Regions from separate parts of the Lonsdalea populi genome, predicted to be linked through region 3. Evidence: predicted binding sites of a transcription regulator. Region 3 holds the regulator's gene; each other region holds the start of a gene.
The links. The regulator PurR, encoded in region 3, represses purine synthesis genes. The targets are predictions, from matches to a motif close to CANGCAAACGTTTGCNTG.

Region 1: purM (phosphoribosylformylglycinamidine cyclo-ligase) is a predicted target of PurR. The motif match lies at 1,715-1,732, and genes of this name have one in related genera.
Region 2: gcvT (glycine cleavage system aminomethyltransferase GcvT) is a predicted target of PurR. The motif match lies at 2,302-2,319, and genes of this name have one in related genera.
Region 4: purE (5-(carboxyamino)imidazole ribonucleotide mutase) is a predicted target of PurR. The motif match lies at 1,639-1,656, and genes of this name have one in related genera.

What each region holds. Positions count from the first base shown of each region.
Region 1 covers NZ_CP065534.1:1,160,990-1,165,413, reverse strand. The annotation lists gene uraA (uracil permease) at 1-770, opposite strand, end outside; gene upp (uracil phosphoribosyltransferase) at 938-1,564, opposite strand; gene purM (phosphoribosylformylglycinamidine cyclo-ligase) at 1,797-2,837, shown strand; gene purN (phosphoribosylglycinamide formyltransferase) at 2,834-3,472, shown strand; gene I6N93_RS05120 (ABC transporter substrate-binding protein) at 3,721-4,424, shown strand, end outside.
Region 2 covers NZ_CP065534.1:3,162,686-3,167,109, forward strand. The annotation lists gene gcvP (aminomethyl-transferring glycine dehydrogenase) at 1-643, opposite strand, end outside; gene gcvH (glycine cleavage system protein GcvH) at 727-1,128, opposite strand; gene gcvT (glycine cleavage system aminomethyltransferase GcvT) at 1,156-2,256, opposite strand; gene alsS (acetolactate synthase AlsS) at 2,815-4,424, opposite strand, start outside.
Region 3 covers NZ_CP065534.1:1,639,821-1,644,244, forward strand. The annotation lists gene I6N93_RS07115 (riboflavin synthase subunit alpha) at 1-378, shown strand, start outside; gene cfa (cyclopropane fatty acyl phospholipid synthase) at 427-1,578, opposite strand; gene purR (HTH-type transcriptional repressor PurR) at 1,927-2,952, opposite strand; gene cydH (cytochrome bd-I oxidase subunit CydH) at 3,331-3,423, shown strand; partial or broken gene I6N93_RS07135 (C40 family peptidase) at 3,540-4,119, opposite strand.
Region 4 covers NZ_CP065534.1:2,632,311-2,636,734, forward strand. The annotation lists gene I6N93_RS11530 (DoxX family protein) at 1-21, opposite strand, end outside; gene ppiB (peptidylprolyl isomerase B) at 364-858, shown strand; gene lpxH (UDP-2,3-diacylglucosamine diphosphatase) at 869-1,591, shown strand; gene purE (5-(carboxyamino)imidazole ribonucleotide mutase) at 1,775-2,284, shown strand; gene purK (5-(carboxyamino)imidazole ribonucleotide synthase) at 2,281-3,345, shown strand; gene I6N93_RS11555 (HAAAP family serine/threonine permease) at 3,812-4,424, shown strand, end outside.

The DNA.
Region 1 (4,424 bases), 480 kb from region 3:
AAATCTTTCTTGACGATATTGGCTGTCACCACCAGATGTCCGATGTGTTCGGCTATCACCACCAGCGCGGCGGGAAGAATGGACAGCACGGCGAACCACTCAAAACGCGGCGTGTAGAATGTCGGCAGAGCAAACCAGCGGGCCTGTGCGACCGGCGTCAGATCCACCATGCCCATAAAGAAGGATAGCGCGTAACCCGCCAATACGCCGACCAGGATAGGGATGATGGCCAGAAAGCCGCGAAACATCACCGATCCCAGAATGGTGACGGCCAGCGTCGCCAGCGAGACGATCACGGCGTTGGTGTCGACGCTCGCGCCATCGGCAGGCAACAGCCCCGCCATCCCGGCCGCCACGCTGGCGAGTTCGAGACCGATTACCGCCACGATAGCGCCCATCCCCGCGGGAGGGAACATGACCGACAGCCACGCGGTCCCGGCTTTTTTGACAATCAACGCCACCAGACAGAACAACACGCCGCAAATAATGAATCCGCCCAACGCCAGCTCATAGCCCAGAGGCAGCAACAATAGCACCGGCGAGATGAAAGCAAAGCTGGATCCCAGATAGGCGGGAATTTTTCCTTTGCAGATAAGCAGATACATCAACGTGCCGATACCGTTGAACAGCAGCACGGTGGCGGGATTAATTTTAAACAGAATCGGAACCAGCACCGTGGCGCCGAACATGGCGAACAGGTGCTGCAGGCTTAACGGGAGGGTTTGTAACAACGGTGGCCGTTCACTAACGCCGATGGCGCGACGAGTCATCTTGTTATTCCTTTATCTCAGGTGTTGAAAAACAATCAGCGGAGCGGTTGTATCCGCTTGAACACAACGTCTCTCCGGGCGACCGTTCGCTCACTCACCGGCGCGAACGGCTTCCCGCAAAATAAGCCAAAAAAAAACCGGCTCTTCAGCCGGCTCATCGTCTCTGCTTATTTGGTGCCGAACAGCTTGTCGCCGGCATCGCCCAGGCCCGGCATAATGTAACCATGTTCGTTCAGCCCCTGATCGATGGATGCGGTATACAGCTCAACATCCGGATGGGCTTTCTCCAGCGCGGCGATCCCTTCCGGGGCCGCGACCAGTACCAGCAGCTTGATACGCTTGCAGCCGGCTTTCTTCAACAGGTCGATGGTGGCGATCATGGAACCGCCGGTCGCCAGCATCGGGTCAATCACCAGCGCCATACGCTCGTCGATACTGGACGCAAGTTTCTGGAAATACGGCACCGGCTCCAGCGTTTCTTCGTCGCGGTACATCCCCACGACGCTGATACGCGCGCTGGGCAGATTTTCCAGTACCCCTTCCATCATACCCAGACCGGCGCGCAGAATCGGCACAACCGTAATTTTTTTGCCCTTGATTTGGTCGATTTCGACCGGCCCGCACCACCCTTCGATGGTAACTTTCTCCATGACCAAATCTGCCGTGGCGACATACGTCAGCAGGCTCCCGATTTCCGACGCCAGCTCACGAAAACGTTTGGTGCTGATATCCTGCTCGCGCAACAAGCCCAGTTTGTGTCTGACTAGTGGGTGTTTAACCTCTACGATCTTCATTTTTCTTCTCCCCTTCGGCTACGGACGGCAAAAAAATCGCCGGATTATACCGCTTTTGCCAGCGGGAACATACGGCTGCGGCTGATCCAGATCAAACCGTTCTGGGAATTAGAGGCCTGATTTCCTAAAGGCCCCCGCCGGCACGCGCCACTCGCAAACGTTTGCTTACGCTGTTAGAATTGCCCCGCTCCATTTTCCAATCACCAAACGTAACCTTCGTGGGGACTCCGCAGTGACCGATAAAACCTCTCTCAGCTATAAAGACGCAGGCGTGGATATTGATGCAGGCAATGCATTGGTGGGACGTATCAAAGGCGTAGTGAAACAGACTCGACGCCCGGAAGTCATGGGCGGTCTGGGAGGGTTCGGCGCCCTGTGCGCCCTGCCGCAAAAATACCGTGAGCCGGTGCTGGTCTCCGGCACCGACGGCGTCGGCACAAAACTGCGTCTGGCGATGGATCTGAAACGTCACGACACCATCGGCATCGACCTGGTGGCCATGTGCGTCAATGATCTGGTCGTTGCCGGCGCCGAACCGCTGTTTTTCCTCGACTACTACGCCACCGGTAAGCTGGACGTGGACACCGCCGCCAGCGTCATCACCGGTATCGCCGAAGGATGCAAACAGTCCGGCTGCGCACTGGTCGGCGGCGAAACGGCGGAAATGCCGGGGATGTATCACGGCGAAGATTATGACGTCGCCGGTTTTTGCGTCGGCGTGGTCGAAAAATCAGAAATCATCGACGGCAGCAAAGTACAAGAAGGCGACGCCTTGATAGCATTAGCCTCCAGCGGCCCGCACTCCAATGGCTATTCGCTGGTGCGCAAGATTTTGGAATTCAGCAACACCGATCCGGCCACCGAGCTATTGGACGGCCAGCCGCTGGCCGATCGCCTGCTGGCGCCCACCAAAATCTACGTGAAATCCATCCTGTCGCTGATTGAGAAAATGGATGTTCACGCCATCTGTCATCTCACCGGCGGCGGTTTCTGGGAAAACATCCCGCGCGTACTGCCGGAAGGTATGCAGGCCACCCTCGACGAGTCCAGCTGGCAATGGCCGTCCGTCTTCAACTGGCTGCAAAAGGCCGGCAACGTCAGCCGCCATGAAATGTACCGCACCTTCAACTGCGGCGTGGGCATGATCGTCGCTCTGCCGGCCGAACAGGTAGAAGACGCGATTGCCCTGCTGAACGCCAACGGTGAAAAAGCCTGGAAAATCGGTAACATTAACCACACCGATACCGGAGAAACCGTGGTTATTAACGCATGAAAAATATCGTTGTGCTGATTTCAGGTGAAGGTACTAACCTGCAAACGCTGATCTCCGCCTGTGAACGCAGCCGCGTCAAAGGCAAGATCGTCGCCGTCTTCAGCAACAATCCCGAAGCGGGGGGATTGGCCCGTGCGCAGGACGCTCAGATTCCGACGCACGTGTTGTCCCCGACTGAAGAGGTAGACCGCGTCGCTTTTGACGCGGCGCTGGCGGACGAAATAGATAAGTATCTGCCCGATGTCATCGTGCTGGCGGGATATATGCGCATATTGAGCGCCCAGTTCGTTTCCCGCTTCGAGGGGAAAATACTCAACATTCACCCTTCCCTGCTGCCGAAGTACCCCGGGCTGCATACGCACCGCCAGGCGATGAAAAATCGCGACCGATTGCACGGCGCCTCGGTGCATTTCGTCACTGAAGCGCTGGACGGCGGGCCGATCGTACTGCAGGCGCGCGTCCCCATCTTCGACGATGACGAAGAACAGGATGTGAAGGCGAGAGTGCAGACGCAGGAGCACACTATCTATCCGCTGGCGATCAATTGGTTGCTGGAAGGCCGTTTGAAAATGAAAGATAACGAAGCCTGGCTGGACGGCATTCGCATCCCGCCGCACGGCTACGCCGCTGACTAAATCATCGTTTGCCCCGATCGCACTTGCCGACGGGGCCTATCATGAGTATTCTCCCCCGCTTTTTACCCGTTTACGATCCTGAAGCCGAGGCCGCAAGGTTCGGCAAGTCGTCATTCGGCACGAGTAATAGCTGACAGGACACGCCTGCTGTTTATAAGATACTTCTTTTGAGCGCGCTTTTTCCGCTGAGAGCCGCCATTCTGTAAAAGGGATTTTAGAGTCAGCATCCTGATTAATAGGGAAAACAAATGAAAAAACTTTTCACATTGATGATGCTCGGTTTGGCGATGTGCGCCGCCGGCATCCCCTCTCAGGCCGGAACCACACTCGACCGGGTCAACCAGACCGGCGTTCTGCGCAATGTCCTGTTTAACGACTATCCGCCGTTCAGCTACATCGATGACAATAATCAGCTGGTCGGTTTTGACGTGGACGTCGCTAAGGCCATCGCACAGAAGCTCGGCGTAAAACTGCAGTTGGCGACGCCGGGTTGGGAGGCCATCGTCGGCGGACGCTGGCAGGGGCGTTGGGACCTGTGCGTTTGTTCCATGACGCCGAACCCCGAGCGCTCAAAAGTCCTCGATTTCGCCACGCCTTACTACAGCACCTATGCCGTGCTTGTCGTGCATAAAGATGAAAAACAGATTCGATCGGCGGCGGACCTCAGCAACAAACGCGTGGGGTTGGGCCTCGGCTCCAGCTATGAAAGCTATCTCAACAAAAGCCTCGTGATTCCGGGCGGGAAGCCGATCGGTTTCCCGTTCCAAAACGTGCAGGCGGTCCCGACCGATGAGGCCATCGCGTTCCAGAATCTGGCGCTCGGTCCCGGCAAACGCTTAGATGCCGTGATCTCCGACCGCATCACCGCCAAGCCGCGTCTGGCACGCATGACGCAGTTGCGCATCGTCTCAACGCTCTATTCCGAACCTAACTGGATCGCCACCGACAAAGG
Region 2 (4,424 bases), 1.5 Mb from region 3:
CGCCAAAGATGCCGTCATCCTTCAGCGCTGCGTGCGGATCTCCGGTTACGATGTCGAAGCCGAAGGCCGCTGCGCGCGTCCGCATCACATCCAACGTTTGCGGATGCACGTCATCCGCGACGAAGAAACGGCTGGCCTGCTTCAGTTTGCTGACGCGTTTGGCCATCGCCATCGCTTCCGCCGCCGCAGTCGCCTCGTCCAGCAGGGAAGCGGACGCCACCGGCAGACCGGTCAGGTCCTGCGTTACCTGTTGGAAATTCAGCAGCGCTTCGAGCCTTCCCTGGGAAACCTCGGGCTGATAAGGCGTGTAGGCGGTATACCACCCCGGATTTTCCAGCACATTACGCAGGATCACCGGCGGCATCCGGACGCCGTAGTAACCCATGCCGATATAGCTTTTGTAGATCTGATTACGGCTGGCGATCGCCTTCAGCTCCGCCAGCGCCTGATGTTCCGTGACGGCTTCCCCGACGGCGGGAGGGCTGGGCAGTTGGATATCCGGCGGGACGATCTGCTGAATCAGTCGATCCAGCGATTCTGCGCCGACCGCCGCCAGCATCTCTCGTTGCTGTTCGGCGGAGGGTCCGATATGGCGTTCAACGAAAGCGCTATGGTATTCAAGTTGACTGAGAGTCTGGGTCATTACGACATTCCTACATCAAACCACATCAAACAAGCGCCGCCGACGGCGCCCCGAAAGAGCGCCCTGCCGGGCGCATACGACGATTAGTGCGCGTCGTCCTCTTCATCCAGCAGCGTCTGATAAGCGGCGGCATCCAACAGCTCGTCCAATTCCGCGCCGTCGGCCGGCTTAATACGAAATAGCCAGCCGCTGCCGTAAGGATCGCTGTTAACCTGTTCCGGCGCGCCTTCCAGCTCGCCGTTGACCTCAACCACTTCACCGCTCAACGGGGTGTAGACATCCGACGCGGCTTTGACCGACTCCGCCACGGCGCAGTCATCCCCGGCGTTAAACTGGCCGCCCACCTCGGGCAAGTCGATAAACACCATGTCGCCCAGCAGCGCCTGCGCATGCTCGGTGATCCCGACACGATAGGTGCCGTCTTCGTCCGCCGCGACCCATTCATGGGACGAGGTATATTTCAATTCCGCAGGGACATTGCTCATTGCCATCTTCTCCTTTTAGACAAACGGTTAAATCTCAATCAGGGCTTTTCCGGCACGGACAAAATTAGGTTTCGTCACGCGTACCGGGATTTCACGCTGGCGTATACGCACCACCGCCTGTTCGCCGATACCTTGCGGGACGCGAGCCAGCGCGATGCTGACGCCCAGGGTGGGCGAGAACGATCCGCTGGTGATCACGCCTTCGCGAACCGCGCCGCTGGCATCGGTAAAGTGCACCGGCAGGCCGTTGCGCAATACCCCCTTTTCCGTCATCACCAGCCCGACCAACCGATCGGTGCCGTGGGCACGCTGGCGCTCCAGCGCTTCACGACCGATAAACTGACGATCTTCCGGTTCCCAGACAATCGTCCAGCCCATGTTTGCCGCCAGGGGCGAAACGCTTTCATCCATATCCTGTCCGTACAGATTCATGCCGGATTCGAGACGCAGCGTATCGCGCGCGCCCAGCCCCGCGGGCTGGACGCCCTCCGCCAGCAGCCGCTGCCACAGACCGATCGCCTGCGCTTTCGGCAGCGCGATTTCATAGCCGGACTCGCCGGTATATCCGGTGGTGGCGATAAACCAGTCGCCGCTCTGCACGCCGAAAAACGGCTTCATACCCGCCGTATCCTCGCGCTGCTGCGACGTCAGCAATCGCTGCACCTTTTCCTGAGCCAAGGGCCCCTGAATCGCGATCAGCGCCAGGTCGTCGCGCTCCTGAATCTGCACCATGAACGGTTTGGCCTGCTCCTCTATCCAGGCCAGATCTTTTTCGCGAGTGGCCGAATTCACCACCATCCGGAAAAAATTTTCCTTCAGAAAGTAGACGATCAAGTCGTCGATCACGCCGGCAGAGGGAGTCAGCATGGCGGTATAGAGCGCTTTACCAGGCTGCGTCAGCCGGGCGACGTCGTTCGCCAACAGGTGACGTAAAAACTCGCGTAAGCGTGCGCCGTGCAAATCGACGATAGTCATGTGCGAGACATCAAACATGCCGGCTCTCTTACGCACCGCGTGATGTTCCTCCAACTGGGAGCCGTAGTGCAGCGGCATCATCCAGCCATGAAAATCCACCATTTTGGCGCCGTCGGCCAAATGTTGTTCATACAGCGGGGTTTGCTTTGCCATCTTTTCCCTCTACGTTAACCGTGTTTGGTTGCAGCGGATGCGTCCAACGCAAACGTTATCTCTTCCTTTGAACTTACCACCGATGTGGGTTCTTAACCACACGCCATGCCATAAGCAAATCTATATAATAACGTCTGATAAAACTGTGATTTTCTTAGCGTCACACCCATCTTTTACGCTATAAAACAGGAGTTAATCAGCACATTTAAATTAATTTTTTCAGTTTATTGCTTAAAAATGATGAAAATCTTCGATTATCCCCTATTTATCAAAATTCATCAAAAACAAAACACATTAGATAAAGTAATGCGAAAAAGGATGTGAAATTAGATTATTTCAGGCAAGAAGTAGACGGTTAAAAGCCGTGAGCCGGCGGACGTGATGGACGCAATCGGCCGCGCAGCGATCCCCATCACGCTTTGCTGCGATGTTGAAAGAGACAGCCCGACCGCGATCGTGAATCAGGGGAGGAAGTGAGTGTAGGCAGGCAAATAAAAAGGCGGCACACCGCCGGTCTGTCATGACCGTGATGTGCCGCCCGCATCGAACGCGTCTGACTTAGATCAGATGTGCGATGTTGACGTTTTCCATCAGATAGTGGTTGTCGGAGTAATCCACCGGAATCGCGATCACCGCCGGTCCGTCGACATCCATCGCCTGATGCAGTTTTGGAATCAGCTCTTCAGCCGACTCGACCGCAAATCCTTTCGCGCCGAAGGCTTCCGCGTAGGCTTTGAAATCGATCGGTCCGAACTTGACGCAAGAGCCGCGGTTGTATTTCTTCTGTTCCTGAATCTCAACCATGTTGTAGGCGTTATCCACCCAGATGATATGCAGGACATTACAGTTCAGACGAACCGCCGTTTCCAGTTCCATACTGGACTGCATGAAGCCACCGTCGCCGGAGACCGACAGCACTTTCTGGTTCGGATTCACCAGCGCGGCCGCAATCGCCCACGGCAGCGCCACACCCATGGTCTGCTGACCGTTGGTCATCAGCACCTGGCGCGCGCGGAAGCTGTAGAGGTAGCGCGCCAGCCAGATATGGAAGCTGCCCATATCGACACATAGCGTGACGTCTTTGTTCACCAGCTCCTGCATCGCACGAACCAAACGCAACGGATGGATGGCAAAGCCGTTCATGTTGATGGCGTGAGTCGCCAGCTGATGACGCAGTTCTCGGCGCTCTTCCAGAATATTGATGGCGCCGGAAGACAGGCTAATCGGCGAATTCAGCTGCTCGTTCAGCATATCGATGGTGATGCAGATATCCCCAACCAGCTCCAGTTCCGGACGGTAGTCGCATTCCAGTTCGGACGGCAGCACGTCGATGTGCACCAGCGTCGCATTACCGGTGTTCCACAGCGCCGGCGCGTATTCGACCGGGCTGTAACCGACGGTGATGATCAGGTCGGCCTGCTGCAACAGTTTGTCGCCCGCCTGGTTGTTGAACAGGCCGACGCGACCGGCAAAATGGTCGAAGTGCTGCTGATCGATGACGCCGGCGGCCTGATAGGTGCTGGTGACCGGCAGCTGGCTGCGGTGCAACAGGCGGCGCAGCGCTTCCGCATTCTTCGGCTGGCTGGCCATCAGGCCCAGCAGCAGAATCGGGTTTTTCGCTTTTTCGATCATCTGCGCAACGCGTTTGACGTCCGCCAAAGGCGCGCTGTTCAGCGTCGGCAAATGGGTCGCGGCAAGCACAGGACTCGTGACCGGATCGTTGACGATGTCTTCCGGCAGGCTGATAAATGAAGCGCCCGGACGACCGAACTCGGCGGCGCGGAACGCATTGGCCAGCACTTCGGAAATTGCGGAGGAAACGGGGATTTCCGCGCTGAACTTGGTGACCGGTTTGAACAGGCTAACGGTATCCAGACTCTGGTGCGTCAGCTTCAGCCGGTCGGCGCGCTTCACCGCACCGCCCAGCGCAACAATCGGGTCGCCTTCCGAGGTCGCCGTCGCCAGCCCCGTCACCAGGTTGGAGCAGCCCGGACCGGAAGTCACCATCGTAACGCCCGCTTTCCCCGTCAGACGGCCGATCGCCGATGCCATAAAAGCCCCATTGGCTTCATGGCGTACGGGGATGGTCTGGATCGATGAGTCAACAAGAGAATCAAAAACGCGGTCAACTTTTGCTCCAGGAATACCGAAAACATATTTGACCCCTT
Region 3 (4,424 bases):
GGCGATGACGTGGGGGGGCATGTGATGTCCGGCCACATTATGTGTACGGCGGAAATTGTGAAGATTCTTATCTCGGAAAATAATTATCAGATTTGGTTCCGACCGACCGACGAAACGCTGATGAAGTATATTCTGCACAAGGGATTTGTCGGCATTGACGGCATCAGCCTGACGGTAGGTGAAGTGACGAAAAGCCGCTTCTGCGTGCATTTGATCCCTGAGACATTGCAACGCACGACGCTGGGCAAAAAACGACTGGGCGATCATATCAACATCGAAATCGATCCGCAGACTCAGGCGATTGTCGATACGGTAGAACGCATTCTGGCGAATCAGAACCTTTCTCTGTCCGTGGTTCCTACGCCTTCTCAGGCCTGACCGAGATGACAGGTTGGCGGAATGAATAGACCCCGCCAACCTGGTCTCTTAACGTGGCGCGCGAATCCCGCCTTCCACGCCATTTGTGCTGAATAGCACCTGCCATAACTGGATATTCCGCGCCCGGAAAGCCCCGGCACAGGCATTCAGGTAGTAGCTGAACATGCGCTGGAAACGAGCGGAGTAGGCGGAGGCCAGCTCCGGCCAATGCTGCTGGAATCGCTCATGCCAAGCCATCAACGTGCGGTCATAGTCGGCGCCGAAGTTGTGCCAGTCTTCCATCACCATGTAAGCCTCGCTGGCGCGCGCGACATGCTGGACGGATGGCAGGCAGCCGTTGGGGAATATATAGCGGTCAATCCACGGGTCAACGGACAGGTCGGTTTTGTTCGCGCCTATCGTGTGCAGCAGGAAGAGCCCCTTGGGTTTCAGATTTTTGCGCACCACGCGGAAATAGGTGTCGTAATTTTTGGGGCCGACGTGTTCGAACATGCCAACGGAGACGATGCGGTCAAACTGGCGGTCTAAATCACGATAATCTTCAAGCAGGATGGTAACGTCCAGATCCCGACATCGTTCCTGCGCCAGTCGCTGCTGTTCACGCGAGATGGTGACCCCAGTCACGGAAACACCGTAGTGCCGGGCGGCATATTCGGATAATCCCCCCCAGCCACAGCCGATATCCAGGAGCGTCATACCGCGCTGCAACTGCAGTTTTTCACAGATCATGCGCAGCTTGTTTTCCTGCGCCTGCTCCAGCGTCTCGGCTTCCTTCCAATAACCGCAGGAGTACTGCATGTGGGGGTCAAGCATGAGTGAGAAAAGGTCATTGCCAAGATCGTAATGTTCTTTTCCGACGATCCAGGCTCGTTTTTTGGACTGTAGGTTGGTGAGGCGGGCGATGAGAACGCGGGCGATATCACTAACATGTTTGGGGAGCTTATTATCAAGCCCGGCCCGGAGTACGCGGTGGAAGAAAATATCGAGCCTTTCACATTCCCACCAGCCGTCCATGTAACTCTCTCCGAGACCGAGAGAGCCTTCTCGCAACACGCGTTTATAGAGGTCAGGATTTTTGACCTGGATATCGAACGGACGAGCGCCATTGATGGCGATATCCGCCGAAGACAACATTTCTTTCACAATCTGGAACCAGGACGTGTTATGGATGTCCAGTTCCTCCACACAAGATGAACTCATAACCTCTCCCTATCTTGCTGTTAGCGAACACCGCAAGAAACAGCGTAGACAAAATTACCTGCAGAAGGTGTCGGTGGACGTGATCCATCGTCTATCCCCCGAAAAAGGGACTGGGGGGAAATTAAGAGAAAAGCCGGTACGAAAGGCATCTATCCGTGCCACAAAAGCCAGAATAGGCAATGTGTTATATCGACAGGATAGCAAACTGCTCTGTATGTCTTGTTCGTAGGTTATTGTCTTAGAAGACAGGGACAAGTTTATGACTGCTTCAACCAGGGTACAAGTTTTAAATGGCTGAAGCAGGGGAAAAGGCGGGGGTAATTATTTCAATCGAAAGAGATGTAATCACTAACGGCGATAATCGCGGAATGGGCCGTCAGACACGGATCGACGCTCAATTAATCGAGGATGTACCTCAATCACCTGGGACGTTTCACGCTTACTGGTAATTCGGTCTAACAGCATGGCGAACGCGGATTGCCCCAACCGTTCTTTCGGCTGATGAATGGTGGTCAGCGCCGGGGTGAAATAGCGTGAATGACGGACGTTATCGTAGCCGATGATGGAGATGTCCTGCGGCACGCGCAACCCAAGTTCATCCGCAGCGCAAAGGGCGCCCATCGCCATAATATCGCCGCCGCAGAACACGGCGGTTGGGCGTTTTTTTTGCGCCAATATCTGATGCATGGCTTTGTAGCCTGATTCCGGTTCGAAGTCGCCCTGTACGATCCACTCTTCACGGATATCAATGTCCGCTTCTTCGAGCGCTTTTTTGAAACCAAGATAACGCCCGCTGCCGGTATTGCGCTCCTGCAATCCCGGGATGGCCCCGATATCCCGGTGGCCGCGTTCAATAAGGTATTGCGCGGCGAGGTATCCGCCTTCAAAAGCGTTATCGATAACAGTATCGGTAAAGTCACTGTGTGCCTGGCCCCAGTCCATCACCACCATAGGGATGTGGCGATAGCCTTCGAGCATCGTCAGAAGTTCAGGCGGGTATTCCGCACACATGACCAGCAACCCGTCCACGCGCTTCTGCGCCAGCATGGCGAGATAGGCTCGCTGTTTGTCCAGATCGTTATGGGAATTGCAGAGAATCAGCGTATAGCCTTTAACATAGCAGCTGTTTTCGACGGACTCGATGATTTCGGCGAAATAGGGCGCCTCACTCGAGGTCGCCAGCAGGCCGATAGACTTGGTGTTATTGACTTTCAGGCTGCGCGCGACCGCGCTCGGAGAATAATGTAGTTCGTCAATGGCGGCGCGAACGGCGGCTTTGGTTTCTTCGGCGACGAATCTGGTCTTATTAATGACGTGGGATACGGTTGTGGTCGAAACGCCAGCACGCTTTGCCACATCTTTAATCGTTGCCATCTAAATGACTCCTAAATCTACTTCCTGCAGCAGTAAGTAACTTGTTAATCGTTTGCCTGCGCGAATCCTTCTCTTTCTGAAGATACGAGCCATTCAGAAGGTGGGGTGTCGACGGATATACCTGAAGATTAGGAAATGATGCTCGACCAACGGAGTTCGTACAGCAGTAAACCGGCGATTTTGTCCGATCCGGTCGAAAAGTGAAAGCGTTAATTCTACTCTTGCAACGATAAACGGACGTTACTGGTGAGATGGAACAGAAAGGTCACTTTTCCATAACATTATATTCATCATTAGGGTGTTGATAGATACCAATTCCCCTATACTGAACCGGCATTGCCACCTTGAATGTTGTGCTGAAAAATTAAGGAGAGAGTGATGGATACCAATTTGAAAATGTCCCTGTTGACGACGGTAGCGGCATTGGCCGTTATTATTGCCTTCAGTTTTACTGCGGTATTTGGCGCATAAGCCATACTGCCGGTATTTGTGCTCCCGGAAATCTTTCTTGTGGGCAGATTGCAAAAAAGGGACTTCGGCCCCTTTTTCTATTTCTTCTCGGCTTGGATTTTAATAACTGCTGCGGATTATCTCACCGTATGCGGCATGACGACCCGACGCGCGCCGATATAGTGTTCCTGCCAATAGTCTTCGCTAAGCTTGCTGATTTGGATATCTGAACCGTCGCGAAGAGACTGGATGAATTTTCCGTTTCCAACATAAACGCCCACGTGGTCTGTCGTACCGCGATGATTGATGCGGAAGAAGACCAGGTCGTCGCTTTCCAGCTCGTTTTTTTTGATAGGCGCGGCATCGCGCAATTGAAACATTTCATTGGCGGTGCGGGGAATGGTGATCTTCACAATATCTTTGTAGGCGCATAGACCAGCCCGCTGCCATCGAAACCGGTGTACGGCGATGAGTCGCCCCAGTGGTAGGGTTTGCCGATTTGGTTCATCAGCTTGTTGAGGACGGCGACTCTAGCACGTTGGGATCGTTGTTATGCGCCGTGCTCAGCACCAGGCCGCCGGTTTCGACGACATCATCTTTTCTTTTGCGGCTGATACGTTCAGCGGTCGTCTTTTCTTCTTTCACCCGAACAGGGTGGCCCCGTTTCGGCGCTTTCTTGGTTAGCGCTAGCGTGAATGGGTCCCGAGAGATTTTCTTGGCGTCCTTTTAAATGGGGTGATGGGAAGAAACGTCTTTATTTAAAGAGGAATAGGTCCCGGTCGGCGTTTGTTTTACGCTGCGTTTGGTTTTTTGTCGTTATCGGCGTCAGCGGTGGTTTTGGTCTTCAGCGGTTTGTTGCGGAATTTTTTCTTGTCTTGTGTGTGGTGGGCCGATATCGCCTGACTGAAAAATAGGCGGCTAAAAACCAATACGAAAAAGGTAACAATTAAACGCATTATAGTCTGACCGATGGTTGTTCTTGATCGCCTAATTTCCACAGTATTCCTTAAATCAGCATGATT
Region 4 (4,424 bases), 990 kb from region 3:
TGAATTGAACCCGTTGAGCATCATGCGCCTCACTTGTTGTTGCCTGATTAAGAAGAATCATTATCACTCAATCCGGGGCATTTTACCGATCGCCGCGTCACGTTTGAAAAATCGTTTCTTCCCCTGCTGCGACGAAGAATGAATGGCCCCGTTTTCCGGTTCCGGATCGTTCCGCCAGGCAGCGGCAAAAGCGCGTGTAACGCCGCTGGCTGATGGCCCCCGCCGCCCCGCTATGCGTCCGCGCGAGGCGGCCTTTGCTGACTCAGGCATTCACTTATGTTATAAGAGCGCTCTTGGTGGCTCACCGCCTCTGTAAACCTCTTCTTTAATTCTCTGTACTATGGCTAAGTAGGATTCATTATCATGATTACGTTTCATACCAACCATGGCGATATCGTCATCAACACCTTCGCGGACAAAGCGCCGGCTACCGTTGAAAACTTTCTGAAATACTGCCGTAACGGCTTCTATGACAACACCCTTTTTCACCGCGTGATTAATGGCTTTATGATTCAGGGCGGCGGCTTTGCTCCGGGTATGGAACAGAAAATCACCGAAGCGCCGATCAAAAACGAAGCCAACAACGGCCTGAAAAATACCCGCGGCACGCTGGCGATGGCTCGGACCAACGATCCGCACTCCGCCACCGCCCAGTTCTTCATCAACGTGGTGGACAACGACTTCCTGAACTTCCGCTCCGAACGCGCCGACGGCTGGGGTTACTGCGTCTTCGCCGAAGTCGTGGAAGGTTTGGACGTGGTTGACAAAATCAAAGCGGTGGCCACCGGCCGCAGCGGGATGCATCAGGATGTGCCGAAGGAAGACGTCGTGGTGACCAGCGTCACGGTCAGCGAGTAATTTTCTCTGCATGGCGACGCTGTTTATTGGCGATCTGCATCTGAGCGAACAGGAACCGGCTATCACCGCCGGTTTTCTGCGTTTTTTACGCGAAGAAGCGGCTCAGGCCGACGCGCTGTACATCCTGGGCGACCTGTTCGACGCCTGGATTGGCGATGACGATCCGCAGCCGCTGCACCACACCGTCGCCGCCGCGCTGTACGAGCTGCATCAACGGGGCGTGCCCTGCTACTTCGTCCACGGCAACCGGGATTTCCTGATCGGCAAGCGCTTCGCTCGTCAGAGCGGTATGACGCTGCTGCCGGAAGAAAACCGAATTGCGCTGTATGGCCGCGCGTATCTGGTGCTGCACGGCGACACGCTCTGCACCGACGACGCCGCCTACCAGCGTTTTCGCCGCCGCGTTCACAACCCGCTGATTCAACGTCTGTTTCTGTGGCTTCCCCTGAAACTCCGGCTACGCATCGCCGCGCGTATGCGCTCGGCCAGCCAGCAGGCTAACCAGATCAAGTCGCTCGAGATCATGGACGTCAATCCTCAGCAGGTCATAGACCGACTGCGTCACTTTCAGGTCAAGGCCATGATCCACGGTCATACGCATCGACCGGCGCTCCATACGCTGACCGTCGACGGCGAGACCGCCCAGCGGGCCGTTCTCGGCGCCTGGCATGAGGATGGCTCGGTCATCAAAGTCACGCCCGACGGTATTTCGCTGCGCGCATTTCCGTTCTAAATTCTGTTTTCCACTCGTTTTTCACGCTAAGCCCCGACGTTCATCGCGACGCAACCGTTTTCCTCCCCCTGGGGTCATGGTATGCTCTACGCCCTCGTCGCCGGAGCGCCGACTCGGCGGCGATGCGTCTTATCACCCTGTGCACTGACCGGCGTCAGGCACACTCACAGGAGCACTACAGGCATGTCATCCAACGCTGCCCCGGCAAAAATCGCCATCGTGATGGGTTCAAAGAGTGACTGGGCCACCATGCAGTTCGCAGCAGAAATCCTCACCACGCTGAATCTCCCTTTCCACGTTGAAATCGTGTCCGCGCACCGCACGCCGGATAAACTGTTCCGTTTTGCCGAAGCGGCGGCGGATAACGGCTTCGACGTCATCATCGCCGGAGCCGGCGGCGCTGCGCACCTGCCTGGCATGCTGGCCGCCAAAACGCAGGTGCCGGTGCTGGGCGTTCCTGTTCAGAGCGCTGCGCTGAACGGTGTGGACAGCCTGTACTCCATCGTGCAAATGCCGCGCGGCATTCCGGTGGGGACACTGGCGATAGGCAAAGCCGGCGCGGCCAATGCCGCCCTGCTGGCCGCACAGATTCTGGCGCTGCATGACCGGGAACTGTCTATGCGTCTGGCGGATTGGCGTGAGCGCCAAACCGACGAAGTGCTCCAGCATTCCGATCCGCGGGAGGATGCATGAAGCCGGTCTGCGTATTGGGTAACGGCCAGTTGGGACGCATGTTGCGTCAGGCTGGCGAACCGCTGGGCATCGCAGTCTATCCCGTCGGACTGGACGCCGAACCTGAGTCTATCCCCTACCAGCACAGCGTCATTACCGCAGAGATCGAACGCTGGCCGGAAACCGCCCTCACCCGCCAGTTGGCGACGCAGCCTGCGTTCATCAACCGCGATATTTTTCCGCGTCTGGCCGATCGCTATACGCAGAAACAGCTGTTGGACGAGCTGCAGCTGGCGACGGCGCCGTGGCAATTGTTGAGCAGCGACGACACCTGGCCCGTCATTTTTAGCCGGTTGGGCAAGCTGGCCATCGTCAAGCGCCGCGTCGGCGGCTACGATGGCCGCGGCCAGTGGCGGCTGCGCCCCGGCGAAGAAGCTACGCTGCCTGCGGATTGCTACGGCGAATGCATCGTCGAGCAGGGGATCCCTTTCTCTGGCGAAGTCTCGCTGGTCGGCGCGCGTAACGCACAGGGCGACTGCGTGTTTTATCCGCTGACTCACAATCTGCATCAGGACGGTATTCTGCGCACCAGCGTGGCGCACCCGCACGCGCCCTTGCAACAGCAGGCTGAAAAAATGCTGTCCGCCATTTTGAATCACCTGGGCTATGTCGGCGTGATGGCGATGGAGTGCTTTATCGTCGGCGACCAACTGCTGATCAACGAGCTCGCGCCGCGCGTGCACAACAGCGGCCACTGGACTCAGAACGGCGCATCTATTAGTCAGTTCGAGCTGCATTTAAGGGCGATACTCAACCTGCCGCTGCCCGTTCCCGTCGTGAGTACGCCGTCGGTGATGGTCAACCTCATCGGCACCGACGTGAATGCCGACTGGCTGACGCTGCCGCTGGTGCATCTGCACTGGTATGAGAAAGAGGTGCGTCCGGGCCGCAAGGTCGGGCATCTGAATCTCAGCGATCCGGACGCTATTTTGCTGAGCAAAACGCTCCGGGCGCTAGCGCCGATGCTGCCGCCGGAGTATCAGTCCGGGCTGGCGTGGGCACAGCAGATTTTGTCAGCCTGATTCCGGTCGCGCGGATATCCCCGGAGGTCCGCGCGACGATTCTGCTTTTGCACAACGTTTCGACGCAACATTTCAACCTCACGTTTATCCGTCGCCTCTTCAGGCGTTCGCTGCAGGCGACGGGTTTGCATCCGGGATTTATTTAGCGAGATAATAGCGCCGCCCTTTTGGTCATCTTGTTTTGCCCGAAGGCCATGACCGCGTGTTCTTACCGTGGCGCTCACGGAAACTGGTATTTAAGGATGTATTTCCCGCAATGAAGATTTTTCCTCTGTTTAACAACGATTCTCCCGGCCTCTCGCCTTCACGCGTCGCCCTATCCGCCGCATTGCCCGCTGACTGCGGCAGCCATGTCAGCGTCGCCCGGCGGCCACGGTCCTGACGGCCCCCCCTGCATCTTGCATCCGGCCCTTCGTGGTAGCCGGACGTCTGTTTTATGTGCATGACTCGCTCAGGAGAGAGTTGTATGAGCTCAATTCAGGAAAGCAGCGCGGCCTTTGACACCGCCTCCACCTGGCGCAAAAGCGATACCGTCTGGATGCTGGGACTGTATGGCACGGCCATCGGCGCCGGGGTGCTGTTTCTGCCTATCAATGCCGGTATCGGCGGTTTACTGCCGCTCATCATCATGGCGGTTATCGCGTTTCCGATGACGCACTATTCGCATCGCGCGCTGTGCCGTTTCGTCCTCTCTGGCAAAGGAGAGGCGGAAGACATCACCGAGGTCGTGGAGGAACATTTCGGCGCGCGGGCCGGACATCTCATTACCCTGCTGTACTTTTTCGCTATTTATCCCATTCTGCTGGTCTACAGTGTGGCGATCACCAATACCGTCGATAGCTTCATCACTCATCAGCTGCACCTGCCTTCGCCGCCGCGCGCGCTGCTCGCACTGACGCTGATTTTGTGCCTGATGTTCGTTGTGCGATTCGGGGAAGCCACCATCGTGAAAGCGATGAGCGTGCTGGTATATCCGTTCCTGACCGTGCTGTTGCTGCTGGCCTGCTATCTCGTGCCGCACTGGAATTTGTCGGTATTCCAGACGTTGTCGCTGTCCGGCGCCGTGAACGGTAGCAGCC